2 regions of the Paucilactobacillus nenjiangensis genome follow, and region 2 is predicted to be linked to the other one. Evidence: predicted binding sites of a transcription regulator. Region 2 holds the regulator's gene; the other holds the start of a gene.
The links. Region 2 encodes HrcA, which represses chaperone genes, less so after heat shock. Its sites were predicted from a motif close to TTAGCACTCNNNNNNNNNGAGTGCTAA; they were not measured.
Positions count from the first base shown of each region.

Region 1: a site for HrcA is predicted at 4,799-4,825, ahead of clpP (ATP-dependent Clp endopeptidase proteolytic subunit ClpP). Genes of this name have one in related genera too.

Region 1 is NZ_CP043939.1:1,731,773-1,747,459, reverse strand. Features, by position in the region: gene argH (argininosuccinate lyase) at 1-1,151, shown strand, start outside; gene rapZ (RNase adapter RapZ) at 1,254-2,138, shown strand; gene F0161_RS09000 (gluconeogenesis factor YvcK family protein) at 2,135-3,142, shown strand; gene whiA (DNA-binding protein WhiA) at 3,158-4,099, shown strand; gene clpP (ATP-dependent Clp endopeptidase proteolytic subunit ClpP) at 4,192-4,782, opposite strand; gene F0161_RS11745 (hypothetical protein) at 4,893-5,015, opposite strand; gene F0161_RS11740 (hypothetical protein) at 5,261-5,392, shown strand; gene F0161_RS08985 (L-lactate dehydrogenase) at 5,496-6,416, shown strand; gene F0161_RS08980 (MIP/aquaporin family protein) at 6,471-7,202, opposite strand; gene F0161_RS08975 (FAD/NAD(P)-binding protein) at 7,341-9,149, opposite strand; gene gap (type I glyceraldehyde-3-phosphate dehydrogenase) at 9,666-10,682, shown strand; gene F0161_RS08965 (phosphoglycerate kinase) at 10,763-11,965, shown strand; gene F0161_RS11850 (helix-turn-helix domain-containing protein) at 12,018-12,353, opposite strand; gene F0161_RS08955 (hypothetical protein) at 12,426-12,635, shown strand; gene tpiA (triose-phosphate isomerase) at 12,826-13,578, shown strand; partial or broken gene F0161_RS08945 (SDR family oxidoreductase) at 13,596-14,334, shown strand; partial or broken gene F0161_RS08940 (iron-containing alcohol dehydrogenase) at 14,351-15,538, shown strand.
Region 2 is NZ_CP043939.1:1,346,396-1,362,082, forward strand. Features, by position in the region: gene F0161_RS06915 (IS1182 family transposase) at 14-1,690, shown strand; FMN riboswitch at 1,789-1,928, opposite strand; gene F0161_RS06920 (MerR family transcriptional regulator) at 1,975-2,412, opposite strand; partial or broken gene F0161_RS06925 (zinc-dependent alcohol dehydrogenase family protein) at 2,421-3,457, opposite strand; gene F0161_RS06930 (LacI family DNA-binding transcriptional regulator) at 3,540-4,481, opposite strand; gene F0161_RS06935 (HAD family hydrolase) at 4,502-5,305, opposite strand; gene F0161_RS06940 (M1 family metallopeptidase) at 5,431-7,950, opposite strand; gene F0161_RS06945 (thiamine-binding protein) at 8,082-8,408, opposite strand; TPP riboswitch at 8,482-8,585, opposite strand; gene dnaJ (molecular chaperone DnaJ) at 8,739-9,884, opposite strand; gene dnaK (molecular chaperone DnaK) at 10,148-12,007, opposite strand; gene grpE (nucleotide exchange factor GrpE) at 12,048-12,617, opposite strand; gene hrcA (heat-inducible transcriptional repressor HrcA) at 12,632-13,672, opposite strand; gene F0161_RS06970 (hypothetical protein) at 13,900-14,277, shown strand; gene F0161_RS06975 (hypothetical protein) at 14,318-15,115, opposite strand; gene F0161_RS06980 (TetR/AcrR family transcriptional regulator) at 15,246-15,687, shown strand, end outside.

The sequences.
Region 1 (15,687 bases), 390 kb from region 2:
AATTCACGATTCAAAATGAAGATATCCATATGAATCTAGAAGCCATTTTAGCTGAACAAATTGGACCAGTCGCAGGTAAACTGCATACTGCCCGTAGTCGAAATGATCAGGTAGCTACCGATTTTCATTTGTATGTTAAGCAACAGATACCAGCAGTCATTGAAGAGTTAAAGGCTCTCCAAAAGGTGTTGATTGATATGGCGGAAGCTAACGTGGAAACGATTATGCCGGGTTATACGCATTTGCAACATGCGCAACCTATCTCATATGCACATTATCTGTTAGCATACTTTGATATGTTCCAACGTGATATTGAAAGATTTGAATTCAATATGAAGCATACAGATATTTTGCCATTAGGGGCAGCTGCCTTGGCAGGAACGACTTTCCCGATTGACCGTGAATTTAGTGCGCAAGAACTCGGGTTTGGGGATGTCTATCATAATAGTTTGGACGCAGTATCAGATCGTGACTTTGCGCTAGAATTCTTGAGTAATGCGTCAATCATGATGATGCACTTCTCTCGTTTCTGTGAAGAAATCATTTTGTGGTGTTCTTATGAGTTTAATTATTTGGAATTATCAGATCAATTTTCAACTGGGAGTTCTATCATGCCCCAAAAGAAAAACGCTGATATGGCCGAATTAATTCGTGGTAAAAGTGGCCGTGTCTATGGCGATTTAATGGGCTTACTGACGGTCATGAAATCTTTGCCATTAGCCTACAATAAGGATATGCAAGAAGATAAAGAAGGCGTCTTTGATACCGTGAAGACTGTTATGCCTAGTATTAAAATTTTCACGCAGATGTTGGCAACTGCAACTATTAAGAAGGAACATATGGCACAGGCCACACGGAATGATTTTTCAAATGCCACTGAATTAGCTGATTATCTAGCTAGTAAAGGAATTCCTTTTCGTGAGGCTCATGCAATTGTTGGTAAGTTAGTGCTTAAGGGATTGGAAACAGAAACTAATTTGCAAGATATTCCTTTGGCTGAATATAAACAAATTTCGCCATTAATTGAAGAAGATGTCTATCATGATCTCCAAAGTGAAGTCGCGGTAGAACGTCGGAACTCACTGGGTGGGACTGGGTTTAAACAAATCAAACAAAATATTGACCGTGCCAAGCAACTTTGGCAAGCATAAATGAGAAGTCGAGATGAAAATCTCGGCTTTTTGAGTCCAACTATATAAAAAGACACACCAGGTATGTTACAATTATTGAAATGCGAATTCGGAGGAATGATTGTGGATAAAAAACTTGAAGTTGTTTTAGTCACCGGCATGAGTGGTGCTGGCAAGACAGTCGCAATTCAAAGCCTAGAAGATTTAGGATACTTTGTTGTCGATAATATGTTACCTAATTTAGTCGTTCGTTTCTTAGATATTATTAAAGAAGCGGGTGAAGTCAATAAAGTTGTGATGGTCATTGATTTAAGATCAAAGGGTTTTTATCCATTATTAATGCCAGTCATTGATGATTTACGCAAACAAGCTGATTTGCATATGCAGTTACTGTTCTTAGATTCTACCGATGAAGAAATTGTTTCTCGCTATAAGGAAACGCGCCGATCACATCCATTAGCACCGCAAGGCAGAGTTTTGGTTGGGATTGAAACGGAACGGGCTCTCTTGGCTGAAACTCGTTTAGCAGCAGATGTTACGATTGATACGTCAAATTTAACTCCGCGCGAGTTCAGACATCGAATTATGGACCATTTTAATGAAGATCAAGCGGTCACTTTTCACGTTGAAGTTATGTCGTTTGGTTTCAAATATGGGCTGCCGTTAGATGCAGATATTGTCATGGATGTGAGATTCTTGCCCAATCCATACTACGTTAAGGAACTGCGAGATTTAACTGGTCTTGATCAATCGGTCAGTGATTATGTTTTTAGCCAACCTAACGCAGATAAATTTTATGATCAATTTTTGAATTTAATTCAAACCACCTTGCCTGGATATGAAAAAGAAGGCAAACAAAATCTAACCATCGCGATTGGTTGTACCGGTGGTCAACATCGGTCAGTGGCAATCGCGTCAAAATTAACCAATGATATCAAACAAAAATATCAAGTCAATCTCAGTAATCGCGACATTGAAAAGAGAAAGGAATCTAGTAATCGGTCATGACAAAAATAGAAAAGTTTCACCGTCCTAAAGTTGTTGTGATTGGTGGAGGAACAGGTTTACCTGTTATTTTAAAGGGTTTACGAAATCAAAATGTTGATATCACTGCAGTCGTGACGGTCGCAGATGATGGTGGGTCTTCTGGCGTTTTGAGAAACTACATTAACGTGGTTCCACCAGGGGACATCCGCAACGTTTTGGTATCAATGTCAGATATGCCTCAATTGACGTTAGATATTTTTCAATATCGATTTGATAGTTCAGATTCGTTTTTTGCCGGCCACGCGATTGGTAATTTAATTATTGCGGCACTGGCGGAAATGAAGTCCGGGGTGTTTGAAGCGGTTCAAGAATTGTCAAAAATGATGCACGTGAATGGACACGTCTACCCTGCGGCCAATGAACCATTGGTGTTGAACGCTGAGTTTATGGATGGTAGTTTTGTTGCGGGAGAATCCGAAATTACGGCAGCGCACAATAAGATTAAGCGCGTCTGGGTCACCCCTTCTGATGATAGTGATGGACATAGTGCTGAAGCTGTCGAAGAAGTGATTGATGCAATTATGAATGCAGATCAGATTGTGATTGGACCGGGTAGTTTATTTACTAGTATCTTACCCAACTTAATGATTGAGAATGTCGGAAAGGCAGTGTGTGAAACACAGGCCGAAGTAATTTATATTTGCAATATTATGACTCAATTGGGCGAAACTGATGCAATGACGGATGCAGACCATGTCCGCATTTTGAATCGTCATTTGGGCCAAAACTTCGTCAATACGATTTTAGTGAATACCACGGAGGTCCCTGAAGATTACATGGATTATCATAAGTGGAATGAACTATCGAAACAGGTTCAACACGACTTTCAGGGTCTGCGAGAACAAAATGTCCGTGTAATTTCTAATGATTTTCTTCGATTAGAAGATAATGGTGCCTTTCATGACAGTAAGATGGTTGTCGCTGAATTAATGAATCGGCTGCATGCGGTTAAAAATTGTAGCTAAGTAGGAGGTGACAAAATGTCATACGCTAGTGAAGTGAAAAAAGAATTAACTGGCTTAGAAGTCCATTTGAACAATGCTAAAGCAGAATTGATGGCGTTGATTAGAATGAACGGCTCGTTAAATATTGCCAATCACAAATTGGTATTGAATATCCAAACTGAAAATCCAGCAATTGCTCGACGTATTTATCAATTGCTGAAAGATTTTTATCACGCTGAAAGTGAATTAGTGGTTCGGCGTAAAATGAAATTGAAAAAAAATAATCTCTATATTGTCCGACTTCGAAATGATGCTGAGAGTGTTTTGGACGACTTAGGGATTTTACAAGGCTTACAAATTAAAGAACAAGTTCCCGTTGAGATGCTGTCTGATGAAGGAATGGTACGTTCTTATTTACGTGGTGCATTCTTGGCAGGTGGATCGGTCAATAATCCAGAAACATCACGTTATCATCTGGAGGTTTATTCATTATATGAAGAACATAACAACATGTTGGTTGATATGATGAATGAATTTGGCTTAAATGCGCGTTCGACACCGCGGAGAAGTGGTTACATTGTTTATTTGAAAGAGGCAGAAAAAATTGCTGATTTCTTATCTTTAATTGGTGCCACGAACGCAATGTTGAAATTTGAAGATATTCGAATCGTCCGCGACATGCGCAACTCCGTGAATCGACTGGTTAATTGTGAAACAGCAAATATGGACAAAATTGCCACTGCTTCGAACCAACAGATTGAAAATATTAAATTAATTGATTCAAAAGTAGGTCTTGGCAGTTTGCCAGTTAAATTGCGCGAAATTGCAGAGACTCGTTTAGCAAATGAAGAAGTCAGTTTAAAAGAACTAGGGGAATTGATTCCGAGTGGGGCTATCTCTAAATCTGGAGTAAATCATCGACTGCGTAAGCTGAATGCCTATGCAGAACAATTACGCCAGGATGGTTTAGCGGGATAAAAATGACTTGTAGAACCAATTCTAAAAATATTTGTACAAAAAAAGGCTGTGATACAAAACGTTAGTTTTGTCACAGCCTTTAAATTACAATTTTATTTTGCGTCTTTGTTTGACATGATACCATCTAACAGACCATAGTCTACTGCTTCTTGAGCACTGAGATAGTGGTCACGTTCGGTGTCTTCTTGAACACGTTCAAAAGGTTGTCCCGAATTGTCAGCTAAAATCTGGTTCAATTGCTTACGAGTCTTTAAAATCTCGGTTGCAGCAATTTCGATTTCAGTCTGTTGACCTTGAGCACCACCGGATGGTTGGTGAATCATAACTTGAGAGTGTGGTAAACCGAATCGTTTACCTTTTGCACCTGAAGATACTAAGACACTGGCCATTGAAGCTGCCATACCAATTACGATGGTTTGAACGTCAGATTTGATGAAGTTCATTGTATCGTAAATAGCGAGTCCTGAGCTAACTACACCACCTGGAGAGTTAATATATAGGTAAATGTCTTTGGTTGAGTCTTGGGCGTCTAAGAAGAGTAATTGGGCAACAATTGAGTTGGCCATGTCATCTTCAATGGGGCCGGATAACATAATAATGCGATCTTTTAATAGTCGTGAGTAAATGTCATAGGCGCGTTCACCACGAGATGATTGTTCAATAACTGTAGGTACTAAGTTCATAAAAGTTTTCCTCCTTTTAGCACTTAAAGATTGTGTTTGCTAAACGTGTAAAGACAGTTTACCGCATAGGTCAAAAAAGGTCAAATAGTTTATCTTGGCAGAAAAAAAGCTTAGTCATCAAGCTGTTGACTAAGCCATTCGAGTTCCGATGCCGCACTTTTTTGATCGAGTTCTTTACGATCATCTTCAATCAATTGTTCTTGTGTGGTCTCGGTCTTTTTTGTATTATCCATAATTAATTCCCCCAAAGTATTTAAAATTTCATTTACTTATTATGAGTAATGCTAGTATATGATTAATTGGTCTAACTGTCAAATAGTATTTTAAGTCTTTAATAACCCTTAATAATTGTTCTTAATTTAAAATTGGTATAGATAGAATGACTGAAGGATTCTGGAAAACTATTGATTTTATTCGGCAATATGACTATAATTGTAATGTTGATTAATAAAACGATGAAATTAAGGAGGCAATTATCATGCGCAAAGCACATCCACATGGAGTACAAGGACGCCGTCCAGTAGCTTCTCAATACAAACAAGCACAAAAAGCCAAGAAGGCTGAAGATATTCGTGCCTGGGCTAAACAAAAGCCAGAAGCTGCTAAGTAAAGCAACCTAACATCACTGAATAGTGGTGTTTTTTTGTATCATGATTGTTTTTTTGTCAGATTGTAATATAATGATAGATAAATACATATTAGGAGATGTTGTTATGTCACGAAAAATCGGTGTTATTGGAATGGGAAACGTTGGTTCGACAGCCGCACATTACATAGTTGCAAATGGGTTCGCAGATGATTTGGTTTTAATTGATATTAATGAAAAGAAGGTTGAAGCAGATGCATTAGATTTCCAAGATGCAATGCCAAACTTGCCATATCATACCAATATTGTTGTTAACGATTATTCTGCTTTAAAAGATGCAGATGTTATTATTTCTGCTTTGGGTAACATTAAGTTACAAGATAATGCAAATGATGATCGGTTTGCTGAATTGCCATTTACTCGCGTGCAAGTTCGAGATGTCGCTGCTAAAATCAAAGCTGCCGGATTTAATGGAATTATTGTTGCAATTACCAACCCTGTTGATGTGATTACTTCAATTTATCAAGAAGTGACTGAATTACCAAAGAACCATGTCATCGGTACAGGAACGTTACTAGATTCTGCACGGATGAAACGGTCAGTGGCTGAAGAATTGAATATTGATCCTCGTTCAGTTGTTGGCTATAACCTTGGTGAACATGGTAATTCTCAATTTACAGCTTGGTCAACGGTACGTGTCTTAGGTCACCATATTACTGAACTTGCTAAAGATCGTGGTCTTGATTTGGAAGCTATTGATAAAGAATCTAAATTGGGTGGACACAAAGTCTTCCATGGTAAGAAGTATACCAACTATGGTGTTGCTACAGCGGCAGTTCTATTAGCTAATACGGTGTTGAATGACGCCTTAACTGAGTTGCCAGTTTCTAATTATCGCGAAGAATATGGCACTTATCTCTCATATCCAGCCATTGTTGGACGTGATGGAGTTGTTGAACAAATCCAACTTGATTTAACTCAAGAAGAATTAGACAAACTTCAAATTTCAGCTGATTATATCAAAACAAAGTATGCTGAAAGTAAATAAAATAGTGTAAACAAAAACCCCGGAATGAAAATTCCGAGGTTTTATTTTTTGAATTTAAATAAAAATTGATTTGTATACGAAGACTGCTAAGATACCGGCCAAGATTGGAGCAACAACCGGAACCCAAGAATAGTCCCAATGAGAATCACCCTTATTTTTAATTGGATATAATGCGTGAACTAATCGAGGACCAAGATCACGAACAGGATTCAAGGCTGGACCAGTTGCACCACCCATGGAAATAACAAGAGTTGCAACTAAGAAACCAACTGAGAAGTTCGCTAAAGCAATATTTTGTTCAAAGGCGATATTTTTGGTCATTGCCAATGCACCAAAGACTAAAATAAAGGTTCCGACAAATTCATTAACGAATCCATCACGGTAAGAATGAGCCGCATCGATGGTCGAGAAGGTACCTAAAATGGCTTCTGGATTTTCAGTTTGATTATAGTAAGGCTTGTAGCACCAAACCACAATAAGTTGTCCGACGATTGCACCAGCAAACTGGGCGGCCAAATAAGGAATCACATTACTCCAAGGGAACATGCCATTAATAGCTAATCCCAATGTAAATGCAGGATTGATATGATTTCCAGAAACATTCCCAAACATCATTGCGGGAATTAATACACCAGCTCCGTACCCGAGTCCGATTAGAATCCAACCACCATGAGATCCTTTCGTTCCTTTGAGTTCCACGTTGGCGACTGAACCATTACCTAACACGACTAAAAATGCTGTACCGATAAACTCGGCAATGGCACGAATTAATAAGCTGTAATGCATTATGTTTCCCACTTTCTTTCCTAAAATTTGTAATTTTCACACTGTTTAACACTATACTCGACTTTAATAGTTTAGTAAATGATAAATTAGGAAAGAAAGCCACACTTCAGTGGTTGTCGCAAGTGATTTTAATATTGCCTATAAATTTTCAATTTTTTCGGCAATTTGGTCGGCGTCAATGAAGACTTTATCATTATTGTTGGGACGTGGACTAACTGTAGTAAACCAGCTCTTACCCTCAGTTGGGACACCCCAGAAGAAAAGTCCTTTACCAGAATTTTTAACTTTTTTATCAGTCACAATTCCACCAGTCTGATAGGTGATTTGACCGGGCAACTTGAGTGAATACGGTTTAACAATGCCGGAGTTGAGTAAACTTTTAATTAAATAACTAGTAGTTTTATTAGCATTGATTGCAGGTAAACGAGCTTCAACAAGGTAACTTGCACTATATTGTGTAGGCACATCTAAGGCAGAAAAGGTCACAAATTTGCCAGTTTGTTGATTTGCATTTAACTGCATACGAGGCTTGAGAACTGTAACAATGCCAGCAGAGATTAGGGCAGTTAGTTCTTCAATTCGTGATTCTGGTGGGCCAACGGAAAGAAATGAATTTTCACTCTTAAATTGATTGAGAAAGTATTTTTGATAATCAACCGGTGAAAGTAGTTCTAATTTGACAACTTGACGAACTAGGTCACGAATATCGTGCAACATATCAAAGGCAGAGGTAAATGGACCGGTTTTGTTACCCAGTTTGGCATCCGTATAATCATGGATGAGATATTCAACTAAACTGTTTTGAGTGTTCGTGTGTCCGAGAACGTAATCCCAATTCCAATAATCTGAAGGCTCAATCAGCGAGTCTTGAATGAATTCAGTTCGATCAGTTGATTTGATGAATTCATCCAGAAATGCTTCCTGATTGATGGATGAATATTTCATTTGAATTAAACGCTGGTAATACACGTACTCGACTTCAGAGTGCACTAACGCAATAAAGCTTTCACCTGAAACGCTACCAGGTTTTGTATGCTTGGCAAACCAATTTGCAGTTAAAAAATGGGGTTGATCATTTTCATTGGTTTGTTTTTGATTGGTGCCTTTTCCATGAAATGGAAATCCACGTCGTGACCCCGCAATGATTTGAGGCTCATTACCGGAGGGATGATAAACCAACTGTTGATTTGCTTCTCGGGTGAAATGACCGCCACGCCCTTGGGTCAGCATGGTAACGGCATCAAAAAAGCTGAGCCCAAGTCCACGAATAATGATAGTTTGTTGTGCCTGTAAATCGGAAAAATCATATTCTTGGGGATGAGTGGGTGTTACGTAGGTCAGTTTATTTTTTTTAGCAAATTTACTAAATGAGCTTTCTTCTGGAGTCGGAAAATTTTCAATATGGCCAAGTGACATAACGACTGCATCAGTTTTAAAAAAATGATTATTTAATTCAACCACATATTGTTCGTTGCTTTTAATTACGTTATAGACTTCATCTTTAATTAATTCGAGGTGAACATTGTCAGGTAAATTAGCTACTAAATGCTCATAGAACCATTTCTGATAAGTCCCGTATAGACTTCTTGAAGCATAATTATTGGGTTGAATAATAGCTAATTCTTTCAGCAAGTATTCTTCATTGTCAAAATGTAAATCTTCAATAAATTCTTTGGCTTCTGCAGTTTTTGACCACTCATATAAACTAGGGCCAGGAGTCACTGGTCCATTCATTTGAACTGAGGAGTCAGTAAATAAAGATACAAAATTGACATTACTGTTCATAATCAACTCATGAGGCTGTTCGACTTGCCATACTCTGCCACCGACTCCATGAGGGTCAATTAAAGTGATGTTAATTTTTTCTTGATTTAAGCGGTATCGCTCTGTCAATCTTTCTAAGGTGACTAATCCTCTTGGACCAGCACCGATAAGAGTTACATGCATAATTAAACCTCCTCTTATTTGATGTTACTTCTATTATATATTTATTTTCTATATAAGCACACAATTCGATAAATTTGATTCGACGAATTATGAAATGTTGAGAATTGAGAAATAAAAAAGCGCCTAAACAGCTGAATATCAGTTGCTTAGGTGCTTTATTGAGTGCGCCCCCCCGGAGTCGAACCGGGATCTCAAGAACCGGAATCTTACGTGCGATCCATTACACTAGGGGCGCTTAACAATCTTTAATATTACGTTAAAAGATAATAAAATTCAAGATAAAATCTGAAAGAATCAGGATATTAGTTTTTAGAGTCATTTTTCCTTTAATAATATTTTAATAAAATAGGCAGACTGCTAGACTAAAAGATGAATTTCGAGTATTATTTCTGTGTGTCAAAGAATAGAACTAGCTTTTTTGTTTTGTATAGAAAGTTGTATTTTCAGAACAACGTGATATACTTAACAAGTACGTTTTATTAAAATATTTTATTTCCTAAAGGAGGAAATTGCAGTATGACTGTAAAAATTGGTATTAATGGATTTGGCCGTATTGGCCGTCTTGCCTTCCGCCGTATTCACGAATTAGGCGCTATCTCAAATGACATTGAAGTGGTGGCAATCAATGATTTAACTACACCTTCAATGTTGGCATACTTACTTAAGTATGACTCAACTCACGGTGCCTTCCCTGGTGAAGTTAGTGCAACTGACAACGGAATCGTAGTTGACGGTAAAGAATACCCAGTTTACGCAGAACGTGACGCAGTAAACATTCCTTGGGTTAAGAATGACGGTGTTGACTTTGTCCTTGAATGTACTGGTTTCTATACATCAAAAGAAAAGTCACAAGCTCATATCACTGCCGGTGCAAAACGTGTCTTAATCTCAGCTCCTGCTGGTGATATCAAGACAGTTGTTCCTGGTGTTAACTTGGACATCCTTGATGGTTCAGATACTATCGTTTCAGCTGGTTCATGTACTACTAACTGTTTAGCACCAATGGCTTATTTCTTAAATAACTCATTTGGTATCGAAGTTGGTACTATGACTACTGTTCATGCATTTACTTCAACTCAAATGATCCTTGATGGACCTAAGGGTAGCAAGATGCGTAGTAACCGTACCGCAAGTACAAATACTATTCCTCATTCAACTGGTGCTGCAAAGGCTATTGGTCTTGTAATCCCAGAATTGAATGGTAAGTTAAAGGGACATGCACAACGTGTTAGCGTTGTTGATGGTTCATTGACTGAATTGGTTACAATCCTTGACAAAAAGGTTACTGAAGAAGACATTAACTCAGCTATGGAAAAAGCTACAGCAAACAATGAAGCATTTGGTTACACAAATGACGAAATCGTATCAAGCGATATCATTGGTAGCACATACGGTTCAGTTTTTGATCCTTCACAAACAGAAGTTACAACTGTCGGCGACAAACAAATCGTTAAGACAGTTGCATGGTATGATAACGAATACGGCTTTACTTGCAACATGGTTCGTACTCTTTTGAAATTTGCCACACTTTAAGATAAATAATCATTAATTGAAAAGTGGGAGGAGAATGTCTCCTCTCATTTTTTAATTTATATATAACTAGGAGGGTCAACATGGCTAAATTAACAGTCGAAGATCTAGATTTAGAAGGTAAAAAAGTTTTAATGCGCGTGGACTTTAATGTTCCAATTAAAGATGGCGTTATTGGTAATGATAACCGTATCGTTGCCGCTTTAAAGACTATTCAATATGTTACTGACAAGGGTGGACGTGCAATCTTGTTTTCACATCTTGGCCGTATCAAAAAAGAAGAAGACAAGCCAGCTCTTTCAATGCGTCCCGTCGCAGAACGTTTGTCAAACTTATTGAACAAACCAGTTACATTTGTACCAACTACCGAGGGTACACAACTTGAAGACGCAATTAACGGTCTTAATAACGGTGATGTTTTGGTAATGGAAAACACTCGTTATGAAGATGTTATTAATGGTGAATATGTTAAGCGCGAATCAGGTAATGATCCTGAATTAGGTAAGTATTGGGCTTCACTTGGCGATGTTTTCGTCAATGATGCATTCGGTACTGCTCACCGTGCTCATGCTTCAAACGTTGGAATTGCTTCAAATATGCCACAAGCTGCTGCTGGATTCTTGATGGAAAAAGAAATCAAGTTTATCGGTGAAGCAGTTGATAATCCTGTTCATCCATTCGTTGCTATTCTTGGTGGCGCAAAGGTTTCAGACAAGATTGGCGTAATCAACAACCTACTCAGCAAAGCTGACAAAGTCATTGTTGGTGGTGGAATGACCTATACATTCTATGCTGCTCAAGGCATGACAATTGGTAATTCACTTGTTGAAGTTGATAAAATTGATTTAGCTAAAGAAATCTTGGACAAAGCTGGCGACAAGCTTGTTTTACCAATCGATTCTGTTGTTGCTAAAGAATTCAATAATGATGCAGAACATAAAATCGTTGAAGGCAATATTCCAGACGGTTATATGGCACTTGATATCGGACCTAAGTCAGTTGACTTATTCAAAGATGTTCTTAAAGATGCTAAAACAGTTGTATGGAACGGACCAATGGGTGTGTTCGAAATGAGTAACTACGCTAAGGGAACTCTTGAAGTTGGAGAATTCTTAGGTACACTTACTGACGCAACCACAATTGTTGGTGGTGGTGATTCAACTGCCGCTGTTCAACAACTTGGTGTTGGCGATCGTTTAACTCATATTTCAACTGGTGGTGGTGCATCACTAGAATACCTTGAAGGTAAAACTCTTCCAGGAATTGCATCAATTTCAGACAAATAAGTTCGAAAATAAAAAAGTTCTAAACCCACACTATTGGGGTTTAGAACTTTTTTTATTTAACCGTCGGAAAGGATGATGTGAATTCGGTTAGGTTAATCTCTAGAAAACTAGCGATTGCGAATAGCTTATCCGACGAAATAACGTTGCCACGTTCTACACGAGAAATTGTCATTGCGCTGACAGAAATTCCGTATACGCGGAATAATTCTGCGGAAAGTTCATGTGTTGAAAGGTGGCGGAGTTTCCGTTTATTCTGTATTGTGGTTCCTAATAATACATTTACTGCTCTTGTATCAAAAATTGTGTGCGCCTCCCTAATGCCAACTAACAGTATGTTAATTTTATACCGTTTATCATCATAAAAGCTACTATTTTTATTTAAAAACATATTGTTTTCTCTAAAGTATCGAGTTATTATAACTTATATGATACATTGCATAAGAAAAGGGGATGTGTTTTCATGGCTTCTGACCGAATCGAAGGTCCAAAATTTAGGGTAGCTGGACATCTAAAAGAGAATAGCATTAAACAGCAATCCGTTGCCAATTTGATTGGGAAAAGTCTCGGAACTACTAACCGTAAGATTCGCGGAAAGTCAGGCTTTACTGTTGATGAGATTCAAATTTTACATGATAATTTAGAAATACCTATCGAGATCTTTTTCAATTAATCGTCGCATGTGTGATATGATGATAAAATTCGGAACAATAACGTTATATTAAAAAAGTTTTAATCAATTTTGCGATTTGGTTAAAACTTTTTGTAGTTTACAAACAAAAATGATTAATGAACTTTACTAGCCATTTGTCGACAAATTAAGTACTATTAGAGGGTAAAGACTTTGATACGGAGGTGTAGTTATGAGAACACCATTTATTGTTGGAAATTGGAAGATGAACAAAACTGCCGCGGAAGCAATCGAATTTGTGCATGCGGTCGCTGATGAACTGCCAGCTGCAACGAAAGTTGAAAGCGCTGTAGCGGTGTCGCCATTGTATGTACAGGCGATGGCCGAAGCCGCAAAGGGTAGTCCGTTAGAAATCATGGGTGAAAATATTTTTTATGAACAAGCTGGTGCTTATACTGGTGAGGTTAGTCCACAAGTACTAAAAGAAGTGGGCGCCAACTATGTTTTATTAGGACATTCTGAACGACGGATGTATTTCCACGAATCAGATGAAATTATTAATCGGAAAGTATTTGCAGCACTAAAGGCGGGGTTAAAGCCAATTATTTGTTGTGATGAAACGATGGGTCGACAAGCGGCCGGAGATAAAATTCATTGGGTAGTTAGTCAAATTTTGACTGACTTACGTGGCCTAACAGATGAACAAATGAAGTTAATTTCAATAGCGTATGAACCTAGCTGGGCAATAGGGACTGGTAAAAGTGCCACTGCAGAACAGGCTGAAGAAGGTTGCTATTTAATCCGGCAAACAGTGGCAGATATTTATAATGACGAAATTGCTAATGGAATTCGTGTTTTATATGGTGGGTCTGTCAATCCAAGCAATATTGCAGATTTGATGGATCGTCATGATATTGATGGTGTACTCGTTGGTAACGCTAGTTTAGATCCAGATTCGTTTTTGAAGTTAGTTAATTACAAATAGTGGAAGTGAAGATGTTTATGACAGATTTATCAAATAAAAAGATCTTAATTATTGGTGGGAGTTCAGGATTTGGTTTAAAAACTGCAGAATTAGCTTTAAAAGCCAACGCTGAAGTAATAACGCTGAAGTAATCATTATTGGTAGGGATGAACACCGGGTAGATCAATCTGTCACATCATTAAAATCAAATGCAAATCAAGTGGCTGGTGAAGTGTTAGACGCGACGAATTCTGAACAGTTAAACCGATTGTTAACTCACTATGGTCAATTTGACCATGTGATTTCAATGTTAGGTGGGGCAATGGGTGGTGGGTTTGTTACCGCTCCAATCGCTGAAATCAGACAAAAAATTGAGGACAAATTTTTCGCTAATTTAACCATTGCCAAGGCAATTTGGCCTCATATAAATAATCAAGGTAGTATGATTTTTACCAGTGGTGCCGGTGGACATCCAGCTGATGCTTCGGGAGCCATTGTTGGTAATCAAGCAATTGAAACAATGGTCGCTGGGTTGGCAGTTGAATTGGCGCCTAAAATTCGAGTCAATGCAGTCGCTCCCACCTGGACGCCGACTGGACTATGGCGGGATTTGCAGGGACAAGAGCTTAAAAGCAATCAAGCACAAATGGTTCAACAAATTCCGCTTCAACGTGTGTCCAAAGTTGAAGAAGTTGCGAAAGCTTTTCTTTCCTAATGGATAACGGCTTTGTGACAGGACAAACGATACATGTTGATGGGGGCATATCAGTAAATTAAGAGGGTTAATAATATGATGAATGATTTTACGTTTCAAAATACGACCGATATCAGATTTGGTCAGAATCACATTGATAACGAGCTCCACGATGCAGTAGCAAAATTCGGTAATCGAGTATTGTTAACTTACGGTGGAGGTTCTATCAAGAAATCTGGACTATATCAACGAGTTATCAAAGCTTTGGAAGGGCTGGAGGTCACAGAATTACCTGGGATAGCACCAAATCCTAAAATTGATTAAGTCCTTGAAGGCCAACGCTTAAGGCAAAAGCTGAATACTGATGTAATTTTGGCTGTTGGTGGGGGCTCTGTCATTGATGCTTCTAAAGTAATCGGTTCAGCTTATTTCTATCAAGGTGATCCTTGGGATTTAGTAGTGGATGCCAAAAAACGCAACTCTTTAGATCAATTACCGGTTGTTGATATTTTGACTATTGCCGCTACAGGGACTGAAATGAATAATGCAGCCGTGATTTCTAACCCAGATTTGAACAAAAAAATTGGAACTTTTGGTCCTAAGACGCCGGCCGTTTCATTTTTGGATCCGACTCAGACGTTTACAGTTTCTAAATATCAAACTGCTGCGGGCTCAATTGATATTTTTTCTCATCTGACGGAACAATATTTTGATCGAGCAATGACTGAACCAATGGACAATATGATCGAAGGGTTAATGCGTGCAGTCATTAAATATGCACCAATTGCAATCGCTGAACCTGAAAATTATGATGCGCGCGGTAGTTTAATGATTAGTGCAACGATGGCATTAAATGGCTTATTTAGATCTGGTCGCGAAAATAGTTGGACTTGTCATTCCATTGAACATGAATTGTCAGCTTTTTATGACATCACCCATGGCGTTGGTTTAGGAATTTTAACACCTTGTTGGATGAAAAAAGTTTTCGAAGATCCCTCAACGCATGCTAAAATGGCTAAAGCGGGTCGAAACGTGTGGAATATTCAAGGAGATTCTGATACTGAGGTTGCCTCGAAGACAATCCAAGCGGTTTATGATTGGGTTAAGAGTCTTGGGGTGCCAACCACGTTACCAGATGTCGGAATCAACAGTGCTGAGCATTTTGAAGAGATGGCTACCTCAGCGGTTAACCAAGCTAACTTATCTGAAAAAGCCTACGTTAAGTTAAGCCCGGACGACGTTGTGAAACTGTATCAAGCTTCAATGTCAACAAACGGATTTGAATAAAAATAAAGGATTATCGCAAAATGCGATAATCCTTTTTAAAAGAATAAAAAGTGTAAGACGTTCCAACCTAAGTAAAAGCCGTAGCCCATCACAATCAACCCGGAAATAACATTGATAGCGACTAAAACTTGATTTGGTAATTTGTCTTT
Region 2 (15,687 bases):
GGAGTTTCCTTCCATGTACAAGAATTATAACACAGCACAAACTAGCATCGCTTTAAACTTAAATTTTGATATTCCTAATAACCATATTGCGAGACTAATTGATATGTTTGTTGAGACAATTCCGCATAATATTATTGAAACCTCTGTGGCGACCACCGGTCGTCCTGCTTATCATCCGGCTATGTTAATAAAAATGCTCCTTTTCGCGTATTCTCGCAAAGTATTTTCTGGACGTAGAATTGTTGAAATGAATACCGAAAATATTCCAATGAAATGGTTGAGTCAAGATGCCACAATTTCTTACAAAACAATCAATAATTTTCGATCCAGTAAAGAAGTTTCTAACTTAATCAAGATTTCCTTTATTTACTTTACCAAGTTGTTAGCCGACAACGGTATGATTGAAGATGAGGCCTTATTTATTGATGGTACGAAGATTGAAGCCGATGCAAATAAGTACTCATTTACTTGGAAACGTGCAGTTGATAAATTCTATCCAAAACTAAAAGAAAAAATTGTGCTCCTTTATGAAGAATTGATTGAAAATCAAGTTGTCAAAGAAATGGAGAAAGAATACCTAACGTCTAGCGATGGATTAGCTGAGATTTTAGAAAAAACGCACGATGAAATTACTCACTTAGATTATGTCATTGAACAAGAACCGAAGGTTATCAAAGGTGGCTCTAAGAATAAACAACAGCGGCGAAAACTCAAAAAATTAGCGCACAAAATGGAAAATGATTATTTGCCCCGAGCAAAAAAGTACGAAGAAGCTGAACGCCTTTTTAATGGTCGGAACAGTTTTTCAAAAACCGACCATGATGCTACCTTTATGCGTATGAAGGAAGATCCAATGATGAATGGTCAATTAAAGCCTGGATATAATTTACAGGCTGCCACTAATGGACAGTTCGTGCTAAATTACGGAATTTTCTCGAATCCGACGGATACGAGAACTTTATTACCATTTTTATCTGACATGCATTCACTCGATTTGTTTAAATACATCGTGGCGGATGCAGGTTACGGTAGTGAATCTAATTATTCCGCGATTGTCGACGATTTTGATAAGACACCACTGATACCGTATGGTATGTATGAAAAGGAACAGAAGCGCAAATTTAAAAATGATCCTACACGAATACACAATTGGAAGTACAATGCCGCAGACGATTACTATACGGATCATTTGAGTGTTAAATTCAGTTTTAAACGATACAGTATTCGTCATGATAAATATGGATACGAACGACAGTTCAAAATTTATGAAGCGGATAAAACACAGGAAACATTCAAGCTAGATGAACTAGCTAAAACCCCTAAGGGAAGGCAACGACAGGTTGCCTATAATCCAACTTGGAACTACTTTAAAAATTATGTTAAGGATTTACTTTCATCTGATCAAGGCTCAGAGATTTATTCGCATCGTAAGTATGATGTTGAGCCAATGTTTGGCAGAATGAAGTCCATTTTTGGTGTGCGCAGAACTCATCTTAGAGGGAAACAGCCTGTGGAAAATGAATTGGGTATTCTATTAATGACAATGAATCTAACAAAATTAGCGGGAATTTTAACCAAAGCAACCGCTAATTTTTCACATAAACAATTATCAAATATAAAAAAAACAAAAAACCGACCAAAAATTCTATTAATTATAGAATTCTTGGTCGATTTTTCTATAGCTGGTTAGTTTTTTCCCAGCCACTTGACTAAATAGACTAGTTTAATGGATTAACGATTGCACGGATACAAAAAAAGCATCCAGTGCGACCATCAATCGTCTTACACTAATTTCTTCTCCCATCCAGACTTTAACTGTCGGTTCTAGATTTGCACTAGCTCAACCGCATAAATAAATGCGGGTCACGGACTTCGAGTTTCACCTCGTTACCGTCGGTCGGGAATTTCACCCTGCCCCGAAGAATTATTCAACTTTATGGCTTTATCATAAATTAACTGATTTATTTTGTCTAGTTATTTTTTTACATCCACATCATCATACAGCGTCTTCGGATGTTTTTGTTGTTGCTGTTCTAATTCATGTAATTCTTCTTCAAACGTCGTCATATGTTTACCGTGATTGGCTAATTTGAAGGTCAGATGATTAATTGCTGCAGTTAAATCGTCCCGTTTTTCTTCCAGTACTTCTAATTGTTCCTGCAATAAATCCAATTGTTCTTGCTGATTATTTTCATCGGTATCAAATAATTGAATATATTTTTGCAAATTTTCTACACTCATCCCCGCCGACCGCATTTGACGGGCAAAATTGATACGACGAATGATACGTTCGTCAATATCTCTAACGCCGGTTTCCTTGCGGTCAATTGGTGGGACTAAGCCGATTTTCTCATAGTAACGGATAGTTTCAGAAGAAACTCCCGTAATTTGACTTGCTTCTTTAATGTTCATAATTACTCCTAAAGTGTACTAACTTTCACCAATGATTTAATGGCAGTACGTTGATCCATGGCTTCATAAGCAGATTGGATATCATCTAAGGCAAATGACTGGGTAAAGACCTTACCAGGTTCAATTTTACCGCTGAGAACTGCGTTTAATAAGACACTCTTGTCATAAGTGGTCACTGAGGCAATTCCGCCACGGAGGCCAATATTACGCCAGAATAAGTTATTCGTATTCATATCAGATTTTTGTGGTACACCGACACGACCGACAACGGCGCCTGGACGACCAACTTTAACAGCGGTATCAACTGATTGTTCCGTTCCGACACATTCCAATACGGCATCGGCACCACCATCAGTCAATTCCATCACGCGTGCGACTGCTTCATCCCCACGTTCAGCAATAATGTCTGTGGCACCAAATTCTGTCGCTAATTTTTGACGGTCTGCATGACGACTCATAGCGATGATTCGTTTAGCCCCTAATAATTTGGCACCAATAATACCGCATAATCCAACTGCCCCGTCACCCATAACAACCACTGTATCGCCAGTTTTAACCTCGGCAGATACTGCAGCGTGATAACCGGTTGCCATCACATCAGCCAAACTCAATAAAGAATTCAGCATCTCATCTGAAAATGATTTTGGATCACCCGGAACTTTAACGAGTGCCCAGTCGGCGTTATTAAATAACAGATATTCGGCTTGATAGGCGGAACCACCAGCTGGTGCGTTCAAACAGTTACCATCGAAACCAGCTAAACAGGCAGCACAATGACCACAACCATGTGTAAATGGAGCAATCACAAAATCACCAACGGCTACGTTAGTCACTTCAGAACCAACTTCTTCAACGATTCCAATCGCTTCATGACCGACCAACGAATCTTTTTCACGTGGGGCTAAGCCACGATACCACCTAAATCAGATCCACAAACACAGGCCCGAACAATGCGAATCACTGCTTCATTTGGTTTTGAAACACTGGGTTTTGGGACTTCATGAATTTCAACTTTTCCTGGTTCAATAAATGCTGCTGCTTTCATCAGTTAAACTCCTCTGTAAAGATATATTTGTTCAATACCCATACTATAGACCTTAGAGTGCACTTTAAGGCAAGCCCTATTTTTACCTAATAATGAAATCTGATTCAATGACGACTTGTTGCATTTCACCCGCGCCAGTAACCAGCTCTAACGCTTGGCGACCTAGTTTGTCGAAATGATGATTGATTGTCGGAATATTGAGTAGCTGACCGCTCAATTGATTTTCTTGCCCAATCACGAGTGGCGGCGTCTTTTGATGCGCTTGATAGGCTTGAACCACGCCGGCTGCCACATCATCCCCATTTGTAAAAATACACTGCACATTTAACTGCTGCTTAATGATCGTTTGGGCAGCCTCGTATCCGTCTTGAAACGTGGTCACGGTTTCGAAGAGTAGATCATTGTTGGGCAATTTAGTAAAAATCGATTGATATGCATCCAAGGTAATTTGGCTCGTGACGCTACTGGCATAATCACGACTCAGCAAAACTGCGACTTGTTCAATTTGTTGGCTTTTGAGCCATTTAAACGCTTCTAAATATGTTGTTCTTCGTTTGGAATATACTGCGAAAACATCCTCACGATTTGGATTTTCACAGACCACAATCCGACCATATTGAGAATATTCCGTAATTTTATCTAAGGAAATTTCATGGGAAATGAAGATTAGCGCATCAAAAGCTTTGCGACGTAATTGTTCTAAATAATCAATTTCCACTGACTCATTGTATTGGGATGGTAAAATCACCACTCGATAATCTGATTCAAATGAGGATGCAATAATTCCGCTCAATATTTGCGTAAAATATGGATGTTTCGTATGCGGCAAAATTACACCCACGTTATAATTTCGACCATGACTCAAATCCCGAGCGATATCGTTAGGAACATAATTCAATTCTTTCATCGCCGCTTCGACCGCTAAACGCGTCGAGTTGGCTACGTAGTTTTTACCATTCAACACTCTGGAAACCGTTGAAGCTGAAACGCCACTTTTCTTGGCAATATCATGAATATTCGTCATGTCACATCTCCAAATTGAATTTATTGAAGATAGTGTGTGATTCCATAACCAACTCCGTCTTCAATATTGCTTTTAGTGATATATTTGGCAATTGTTTTAATTTCTGGTGCGGCATTGTCCATCACAATTGGATTACCAACCATTTCTAGCATTGGTAAATCATTGTGGCCATCTCCAAAGGCCGCTGTCTCAATCTTCGTCAAATGTTCCTGTTCCATCACATAGTTAATCCCATGCGACTTTTTGGCTTGACCATCCGTGATTTCAAAATAATTTGCTCCAGCTTGTTGAGCCGAAATGCCTGAAATACCTAATTCTTGGACAAATTGTTTTAATCGTTTCATTTCTTCACTATCAAACGAGATCAACATAATTTTAAACGTATGATGAGTTGGATCACTTAAATAATCTCGTATACTCACAATTTGTGGCACCATATTGGTCATACCGGATTCTAATTTAATGCCGTCATCAATTTTTTCAGTATACCAATCGTCTAAGTCATAAAAACTTTGACTCACGTTGGGAAATTGTTGTTTGATTTGAGTGAGCAGAATTTCTGTTGCATCATAATCGAGATAATGCTGATCAATGATTTTTTTATTGTTCTCTTGGCCTGTAAATATCAAGCCACCATTAAAGGCAATTTGAGGCCCTTGGAGATTTAATGCCGTCATGGCAAACTCCATTTCCATGGGTGCACGTGCGGAAACTAGTGTAAATGGAATCTGACTTTGCTTAATTAATTCGACGTTTCGCTCATTCAACGCCCCTACTTCGTTCAGTAACGTCCCATCCATGTCTGAAAATATATGTTTAACCATCTCAACCACTCCTTTAGCATTTTCACATAGTTTATTCTATGAAACGGGTTTTAGATCAAGTCAATTTTACCATTTTTTGCTGGTAACTAAAAAAGAGCCTAGAAATTACCTAAGCTCTCAGATAGTTACTTAATTTGTGCTTCCACTGCTTGATTAACTGCAACTTGTTCCGCTGCAATTAAATTAACCCGACTTTCAATCACTTTTAAGTCCATCGTGATTTCACGTTTTAAACCAGGTGTTTCAAGCATAGGCCAGAAGAAATATTTAAATTCTTTCAACCGAGTTGGTGTCTTGAAAATACCGGCAATTACCGTAATGTAAGTGGTGAATTCCATATCTCCACCGACAGTTTTTTCTAACCAATCCCAATCATTGCGAATCCAATCCCAGGCAGCTTGTTCCCCATGACTGTTGGCCAAAATTCCACGGAACCAGGCCCGTAAATCCTGAGGTTTAATCGTTTCTGCATTTTTAAATTCGGTCACAATTTGTTTAATCAAGTCTGCATCTTGGGTACTAGTTACTGCAACCCTTAAGTCTGACTTATAACTGGCATCAGCTGTTTGTCGATAAGCTGTTAACATTTGATTGACTAAATCACGATTACCATAATTTTTAATCTCATTTTTCAAAATAAATACTCGCACATCTGCCGGTAGATCAGCTACTTTGTCGGCATTATTTTGATAAATCTGATGGGCCATCTCAATTGATTTTTGATTTTCAGCATATAAGGTTGCGTTCAAGACGTATGGTCGTGTTAATTGATCATCATTCGTCTCACCATCAACTGGGAGCCAACCTAAGCGATTGACTTGATTATCACTCATCTTATTAAAGAAGGCTTGTAATTGCTGCTCTGCAACTGAATTCGGTGTCACAAATTTTTTCAAATCATTCGCTAAACTATAGAGCGCTGAGTTAACAATATTGGAGGGACTCGTGATAAAGTGACCCAATAATGGTACGACAGTTGCATAGGAAATTTGGCCACCTTCAGCTAATAAGCGCAGGTCTTGCAGCAATTGTAATTGTGAAATTGAATCTAGTTCATCCACATGTTCAATGATATCTGCTAATAACTTCTCATCATACTTCACGATGAAATGAGAGTTATTCCCTACGTTCAATCTAAAGGGAGCGCCATTTTGTGACCGCAACTGTTGATAGTTACCCAAGGTGGTTTCTGTGTCAGCAAAGATTGCTGGCGCTTCAGCATAATTACTGTTCAATGGAATTTGCCATTGCCGTGCTTTGGGTTCATTTTCACCAATAAAGAATTGTGACTGACTGATTGTCAATTTTCCATCAACAACCTTAGCGTTAACCACGGGATAACCTGGTTGTTCCAACCATGATTGCATGATCCTACCAATATCCATCCCGGATGTTTCACCTAATGCTGCCCACAAATCTGCGCCGGTGGCATTACCAAATTGATGACTGGCAAAATAATTCTTTAGGCCTTTTCGCAGTGCATCATCACCAATTAAAGCACGAACCATTACTAGCATTCTGGCACCTTTAGCATAGACAATTGCACCATCAAACAATGAATCAATTTCAGCTGGGTCTTCAACTTGAACGTGCACTGACTGAACACCATCAATCGCATCGCGTTGCAAGGCGGCGGGTGCTTCAGAGGTTTGGAAGCTTTCCCAAATCTTCCAGTCAGGTTCAAGGGCATCAATCGCCACATATTCCATCATGTTGGCAAAACTTTCGTTTAACCATAAATCATCCCACCACTTCATTGTAACCAAATCACCGAACCATTGATGCGCTAATTCATGTGAAATCACCGTCGAAACCAGTTGTTTAGTAGATAATGAGGTATTATCTGGATCAATCAACAAATATGCTTCTCGATATGTCACCAAGCCCCAGTTTTCCATTGCTCCAGCAGAAAAGTCTGGTAAGGCTAATTGCCATGAATGTGGCAATGGATAAGGTGTTTGATAGAAATCTTCGTAAAATTCAATTGAACGTTTGGCAATGTCTAAGCCAAAATCTAGTTCTTTGGCTTGATGGGCTTTCGTAGCGAAAACACCAATTTTTACGCCACTTTCAGTGGTCGTATATTTACTTAGCATTTCCCCAAACGCAAATGCGACTAAATAAGTTGACATTTTGACGGTCGTTTCAAAATAATGAACCCCATCCTCCACCCGAATTTCAGGCATATTTGCAATAATGGTTTCGCCTGGATGTTCATCAAATTTAATGGCTAAATCAAAAGTCGCTTTTGCTGCTGGTTCATCAACTGATGGGAATGCTTGACGTGCAAAAGTTGTTTCAAATTGAGTCCCAATTAGTTGTTTCTTTTCGCCGTCAACTTCATAGTATGACGGATAAATGCCCATCATTGAATCGGTTAACTTGGCTGAATATTCAATGATAACTTCGATATCGCCAGTTTTAACATCTGGCAATAAAATTGCTTCGTCTCGCATTTTGAAGATGGCAGCTTGGTTATCAACGAGGACACTTTTAATATCCAAATATTTTTGATGGATTGAAATCGATGACGCTAAGGCTTCACCGCGAATAATGGTCTTACCAGTAATCGTTTTGGTGGCCCGATTAATATCTAAATAAATGTTGTAATTGTTTGGATGAAAACTCTCATAAAAATGACTCATAGTATTCCCCTTTTCACTTCGATAATATACTATTAGTATACGCTAAACCGTGGAGTCACGTCATTAATCAACCTTATAAAAAAATAGATTATTCTGACTTTCAATCAAGAACAATCTACTAGTTATTCCAGCTATTCAGCTCCACTATTTTTACGGTTTACATCCCGATACTTAGCTAATTTTTCATCAGTTGTTAAAATATGTTCTGTTGGCGCATACGATAATTTGATATAGTTACTAATTCTTGGCGCACCACTTTTGGTGACTGATAATTGCATTTGATGAATTAATTTAATTAAATCATCTAGGTCACCTTCAACCGTCGTTTCAAAAGCCCCGACTTCATATGACATCCCAGTTGCATTAATTTCTGCGATTGCCACGTCGACTAGTCGGAGTAATTCATCTGTTGAATCTGCTTCAGGTAAAACTTGAATTGCCATTACTGCATTTGCCATGATTTTTTCTCCATTCCAATTATTTGGTGCAAAAAAAATGCACCTTCTTCAACATAGAAAAGGATGAAATCAATGAATATTTGCTCCACTTTCCTACGCTAGCATCAACTAGATCAGGTTCCAGAATTTCATTTTCATGATCTCAGCCAAACTAAATTGGCACTCCTAGTGGTTAATTTATTTGAATACGCAAATTATAGCACTTAATCGAATTTTGCCACATAACTTTTTCGAATAATACAAAAAATCTCATCGTGATTTATGGAAAATCACGATGAGATATTTTTCGTTAGTGCTCAGAAGTTAATCGGCAGAAAGATTACCTAGTTTTTAATCATCAAACGCATCTTTTAATTTATCAAAGACACCTTTTTTGACACCAGAAACTTTTTGTCCGGAAGCAACAGCAAATGCTTGGAGTGCTTCTTTTTGTTGTTTGTTCATATTCTTAGGAGTCTCAACACGTACTTTAACGTGTTCATCCCCATTACCGTTACCATTCACACGAGGAACTCCCTTACCACGTAAGCGGAAGTTAGTCTCAGTTTGAGTACCAGCAGGGATTTTTAATTTAACATCCCCATGAACGGTCTTAACTTCAATTTCGTCACCAAGCGCTGCTTGTGCAAACGAGATTGGTTGATCAAAGAAGATATCATTTCCATCACGTGTGAACTCACGACTTGGAGTCACTGTGAAGACGATGTAAAGATCACCATAAGGGCCTTTGTTCTCGCCGGCTTCACCTTGATTTTGAAGACGCATTTGTTGGCCGTCATCAACCCCAGCTGGAACATCAACTTTTAATTCATGACGTTCTGACACGTGGCCAGAACCATGACAAGTTTCACATTTTTCTTTGATTTCTTTACCAGTCCCACCACAAACATCACAAGTTTGGGTTGAACGCATCCGACCTAAAGGCGTGTTTTGAATCACATCAATCGTTCCACTACCGCCACACTTAGAACAAGTTACAGGTGAAGTACCTGGCTTTGCACCAGTACCATCACAAGTTCCACAGTATGCTTCTCGGTTGTACTTGATAGTTGTGGTTTTACCAAAAATGGCTTCTTCAAACTTCAAAGTCATATTATACTGTAAATCACGTCCTTGACGAGGGGCAGATGGATCACGACGTTGTTGACCACCGCCACCAAAGAATTGGCTAAAGATGTCGTCAAATCCACCGCCACCGAAACCGCCTTGTTGATATTGACCACCGCCGAAGCCGCCGCCTCCACCAAAACCACCTTGTGATCCAGCTGAACCATAAGTGTCATATTGTTGACGTTTTTGTTCATCACCGACTGTTTCAAAAGCTTCATTAACTTCTTTAAATTTATCTTCAGCTCCTGCTTCTTTGTTCAAATCAGGATGATATTTTTTTGATAATTTACGATATGCTTTTTTAATCTCGTCTTGAGAGGCATCTTTACTAACGCCCAGCACATCGTATGGATTTTTGTCTGCCATTTCTTGGATCCTCCGTTATAAAGTAGTCCCTTAGTTATACCATAAAGTCTAGTACCAAGTAAAAGCCAAAGTACATGACTTTGGCTTTTACTATCAAATTATTAATCAGCTCTCAAAGTCAGTTAAATTCGCTAACTTCAACTCTTGGCCGGTTCCAAAGCCCAATCAATTCCGCTTAACTTAAATAATACAAATTTCAAGTTCAGAAATTTTATTATTTATCGTTAATACTCATTGTTTAGACGGGCTTTGTCACACTTAATTTATTTCTTGTCTTTAGGGTCTACTTCCTCAAAGTCACCATCAACGGTATTGTCATCTGACTTCTTACCATCTGAACCATCAGCTGCACCGCTACCTGCTCCATCAGCACCTTGGGCGTCTTGAGCTTGTTGATACAACTTAACAGTTAATTCTTGAACGATTTCATTCAATTCGTCCTTCTTGGTCTTCATGTCTTCGGTGTTGCCGTCTTCTTTAGCCTTCTTTAATGCATCACGTGCATCTTCAGCCTTTTTGACTTCTTCATCGGTAACTTTACCTTTAAGGTCTTTCAAAGTCTTATCAACTTGGAATAATAGTTGATCAACTTCATTATTCAAATCAACTTCTTCTTTTTTAGCCTTATCAGCTTCTTCGTTTTCTGAAGCTTCCTTCATCATACGATCGATTTCGTCATCTGAAAGTCCTGAATTACTCTTGATGGTAATCTTTTGTTCCTTGTTAGTACCCAAATCTTTAGCTGATACATTTACAATACCGTTCTTATCGATATCAAATGTAACTTGAATTTGTGGAACACCACGAGGAGCAGCAGGAATATCACTTAATTGGAAGTTACCTAGTGTCTTGTTGTCAGCGGCCATTGGACGTTCACCTTGTAACACATGGATATCAACAGCTGGTTGGTTATCAGCGGCAGTTGAGAATGTTTGGCTCTTTGAAGTAGGAATAGTAGTATTCCGTTCAATCAATTGAGTCATCACACCACCCATAGTTTCGATACCAAGTGAAAGTGGCGTAACATCAAGTAAAACAACATCCTTAACATCACCAGTTAAGACACCACCTTGAACCGCAGCACCAATTGCAACGGCTTCATCAGGGTTGATTGAGTGGTTAGGTTCTTTACCAGTTAATTCTTTAACAGCTTCTTGAACGGCTGGAATACGAGTTGAACCACCATTTAAGATCACTTCGTCAAGGTCGCCAAATGATAAATCGGCATCCTTCAAAGCGTTCAATACTGGTTGTTTTGTGCGTTCTACAAGATCAACAGTTAATTGGTTGAACTTAGCACGACTCATAGTTTTTTCCATGTGAAGTGGTCCAGCAGCACCGGCCGAGATAAATGGAAGACTGATCGTAGCTTCGTTAGCGCTAGAAACGTCCTTCTTAGCCTTTTCAGCAGCATCCTTCAAACGTTGTAAGGCCATCTTGTCTTGAGCTAAATCAACGCCATTTTCGGCCTTGAATTCTTCAACAAGCCAGTCGATAATCTTTTGGTCAAAGTCATCCCCACCTAAATGAGTATCACCATTAGTTGAAAGTACTTGGAACACGCCATCGCCTAATTCAAGGATGGAAACATCAAAAGTACCACCACCAAGGTCATATACAAGCACTTTTTCATCTTTATCTTGCTTGTCGAGACCATATGCCAATGAAGATGCAGTTGGTTCGTTGATAATCCGCTTAACATCTAAGCCGGCAATTTTACCAGCATCTTTAGTAGCTTGACGTTGGGCATCGTTGAAGTATGCAGGTACCGTAACAACGGCTTGTGTCACTTCATCACCAAGATAATCTTCAGCATATTTCTTCAAATATTGAAGAATCATTGCTGAAATTTCTTGTGGAGTATACTTCTTACCTTCTACTTCAACCGTATAACCAGCTTCACCCATGTGACTCTTGATTGATACGATTGTGTTAGGATTTGTGATTGCTTGACGTTTAGCAACTTCACCAACTTGAGTTTCGCCATCTTTAAATGAAACAACAGATGGTGTTGTCCGGCTACCTTCTGGGTTAGTAATGATTTTAGGTTCATTACCTTCCATTACAGCAACAGCTGAGTTTGTAGTTCCTAAATCAATTCCGATAATCTTATTACTTGCCATGTTAAACTTACCTCTTCTTATTTATTTTTATTTATTTTAATTATTGGGAAACAACGACCATTGCTGGACGTAAAACTCGATCTTTTAACTGATAACCAGCCTGTAGTACTTGAACGACTGTATCAGCCTCTTGTCCATCTTCAGCGGGAACTGTTTGCACAGCCTGATGAAGCGTTGGATCAAATTTTTTACCAAGTGATTCAATCTCGGTCACCGAATTGCCGGTTAAAGCTTCATCTAAATGATCATGGACCATTTGAATTCCCTTCTTTAACTGTTGCCCATTTTCGTCACTGACTTCAATTTCAAGAGCTCGTTTCAAATTATCCATGACTGGTAAAATTGCTTTAGCCAATGATTGACCATCATATTTTAACAGATTGGATTGTTCCTTTTTGAAACGATTATTCATATTTTGAATTTCAGCTTGTTCACGGAGCAGTGAATCTTCTGCTGCCGCTAGTTTAGCCTTGAGTTGATCTACTTCAGAAACTTCTTCGGTTTTTACTTCGGGAGCATCTGTGGTTTCATCAACTTCAGGTGTTTCAACTTGTTCTTCTTTGACTTCCTCGACAGCTTCATCGGCTTTCTTGTGTTCGTCTTTAGCCATTAATATGGAACCTCCTATTGATCGTAGTAACGGTGATAATAATCTAGCATTTGCTTAGCTAGTTCTTCGCGAAAAGCACTAACTAATCCAATCGTTCGAGAATATGGCATCCGTGTTGGCCCAAGCACGGCAATGATGCCTTTCCCATATTGATCCACATCATACGTCGCGGTAATTAAACTAAAATCATCTAATAATTTATTAGAAATTTCAGAACCAATCCGCACGTTGATATTATCATCAAGTGGGTCAAGAACGGTTGACAAACTTTCGTTTTGATCTAGCAGTCCATATAGTGCTTGGAGTGAATTGGGATCATGATTGTGTGAAAAACCTAATAGATTCATTTTTCCACCAACGAAAAATTGTTCGCTAGACACATGTGATAAAATGTTATCAAAAATATTAAGCACTCCACTTGGGCTCCGCATGTAGGACTTAATCCGCAATGGAATATCTTGTTGCAATCTCGTCAAAACTTCAGTTAATGGTAACCCTGATAATTGATCATTAATGAGTCGAATCACTGACTCTAACTCATCGGTGTTCATATCTCGGGGAATGGTGAACGTTTGGCTTTCAACATCTCCACTATCAGTAACCAAGATTGCCATGACTTGCTGATTACCTAATGGCACTAAACGAAAACCACTCAAGCGAGCCATTTTTTGTTCTGGCTTTAACGTGAATGTCGTAAATGTTGTTAAGTCGGATAAGATATCAGCCGACCTGGCAACAATTTCATCTATTTTATTAAAATCTTGGCCAAACGAATTCTGAATAATTGCCACATCACTCGCATCGACGGCCTGCTTATCTAGCAAATTATCGACATAATACCGATAACCGACTGTTGAAGGCACCCGACCAGATGACGAATGTTCCTTGGCGATTAATCCCATTTCCTCAAGTGCAGCCATTTCATTACGAATAGTCGCTGAACTGACTTTCTCAGGTAAACTGTCTGCCAATAACTTTGAACCAACCGGTTGCCCTGTGGCGGTGTAATGGCGTACAATTGCTTGCAGGATATCACTTTGACGTTTTGTTAACATAATTATCACTTCCTTTTTAGCACTCGACTCACTCAAGTGCTAAACACAATCTATAATATACCAAGTCCGCAATTTAAAGTCAAGAAAAGTCAACATTTTTTAGCCTATTTTGCAAGCAACTTTCGCTTTAGCTAAGTCGATATCAAAATCTTCCACAAACGACTTAGACTTTGTATGATAAAGTAATTTACCAAAATTTTGAATTAATTTTAATATTAGGAGCTCTCATGTCAGATACAGAAAAAAATCGTTATGTTCAACCAAGCAATGTCAAAGAAGCAATGGAAACCATCCAAGGTTTGTTCAATCAATATCGTAAAGCCGACTTAACGATGGAATTACTCAAGTATCATCAAAACTTAGTCTTACGGCTCCAGTCTGATATTCACGATGAAGCGGTGCGTGAAAATAATCCTTCACAATTAGTCACGCTAGAAAAAATGATTGGAGATATGCAATTTTGGACAAAACAACGGATGAGCGACGAACCATTTGCGTACAAAATGAAAAATTTTAAACTCGTTAATGAAAATAAAACTAAATTTAAACGCCACGTAATTAAAGGTGGTAAAGCTGGCGGTTCACACCGGTCATCACGACACTAAAAAAAGTTACTTTGATAAATTTTCAAAGTAACTTTTTTGATTACCAAATGCGTTTTTTACCATTAAATAGTTGTGGCTTGGCTGGTAATTGACGATACTTCCAAAGTGACCGAATCGAATATGCAATTGACACAATTCCGATTAGGTAAAACCATGGATTCGCCGCCATCGAGAAGTAATGACTGCTCAATGCCCACATATTCATTAGAATAAAGCTATTCAAGGTGCCAATAAAGATGACAATCGCCAATCTCATTGATCCACCCGTTTGTGTTTTTCGTTGTTCCCAGTAGAGTCCAGGAAAAATGGCCATAATGACATTAGTAAAGATGAACCATTTGAACATGTATGGATCGTGCATAAAGGCCCGGAACAAGTTAACAATCGCAATCATCATAATGATTTGGACGACAACTTTCCAAAAGGCCTGTCCCACTGTCACTTGACCATTCGGATATAAGTGGCCCCATATCTCGTTTCTTTCAACTGTGATTGCTTTATATAAATTGAAAATTTCAAACAGATTCCAAACCATTAGTGCGCCTGAAGCTGACCAGAAGAACCAAAAATTATTATTTGCCAATGCCGCGAGGGCAAAAACGATTGCTCCAGTCGAATCATGTGCAAAATAAAACGTGTGCATCCAAATAGGAAACGGTGCACTCTTTTCCCATAAAACTAACGCAAAACTATACATATACTCCAAATAACCCATTAGAAACGTAATTCCTGCGACCGTCAGCACAAAGCCAATATGTGGATTGCTAAACGAAAAGGTCTGCAATAAATCTTGTAACCTGTAATCTGTCGGATATGAATTATATAATTGCTCAATCATAAATATTACCTCACTATACTTTTTCCCCACTTGAGGATAAATCTATGGTATGGTGATTAATAATTAAAAACAACGGCAATATTCAACAAGCTATAGATTATTCAACAACAAACAGAAAGATGGGGTCAATATGGATCGAAGAGTTAAGAAAACTAAACGAGCAATTCAAACTGCACTAATCACCCTCTTGCAAAAGCACATTTTCACTGAAATTACGGTCAGCGAATTAGCTAGAACGGCTGATATTGATCGTAAAACTTTTTATTTACACTACCACTCCATCAACGACGTGCTCGATGAATTTGAAGCTGAGTTAACTCAACAGGTGTCTGACATCATCAACGCCAGCGACAGATTTAATTTAGATTCTTTTATCGACGGCCTGACACACATGATGTTAGAAAAGATTGATATTTTTGCTCACATTTCAAAAAACAATGACTATTCATTTTTACTGGATGACTGTAAAAATATTTTGGCTGAGGCATTGTTAAAAGAATCAAAGACCGAAAGCACGCTTGGTCGAGAGGAATTAGATTTCATCACTCATTTCATTGCTTACGGGGTGGTTG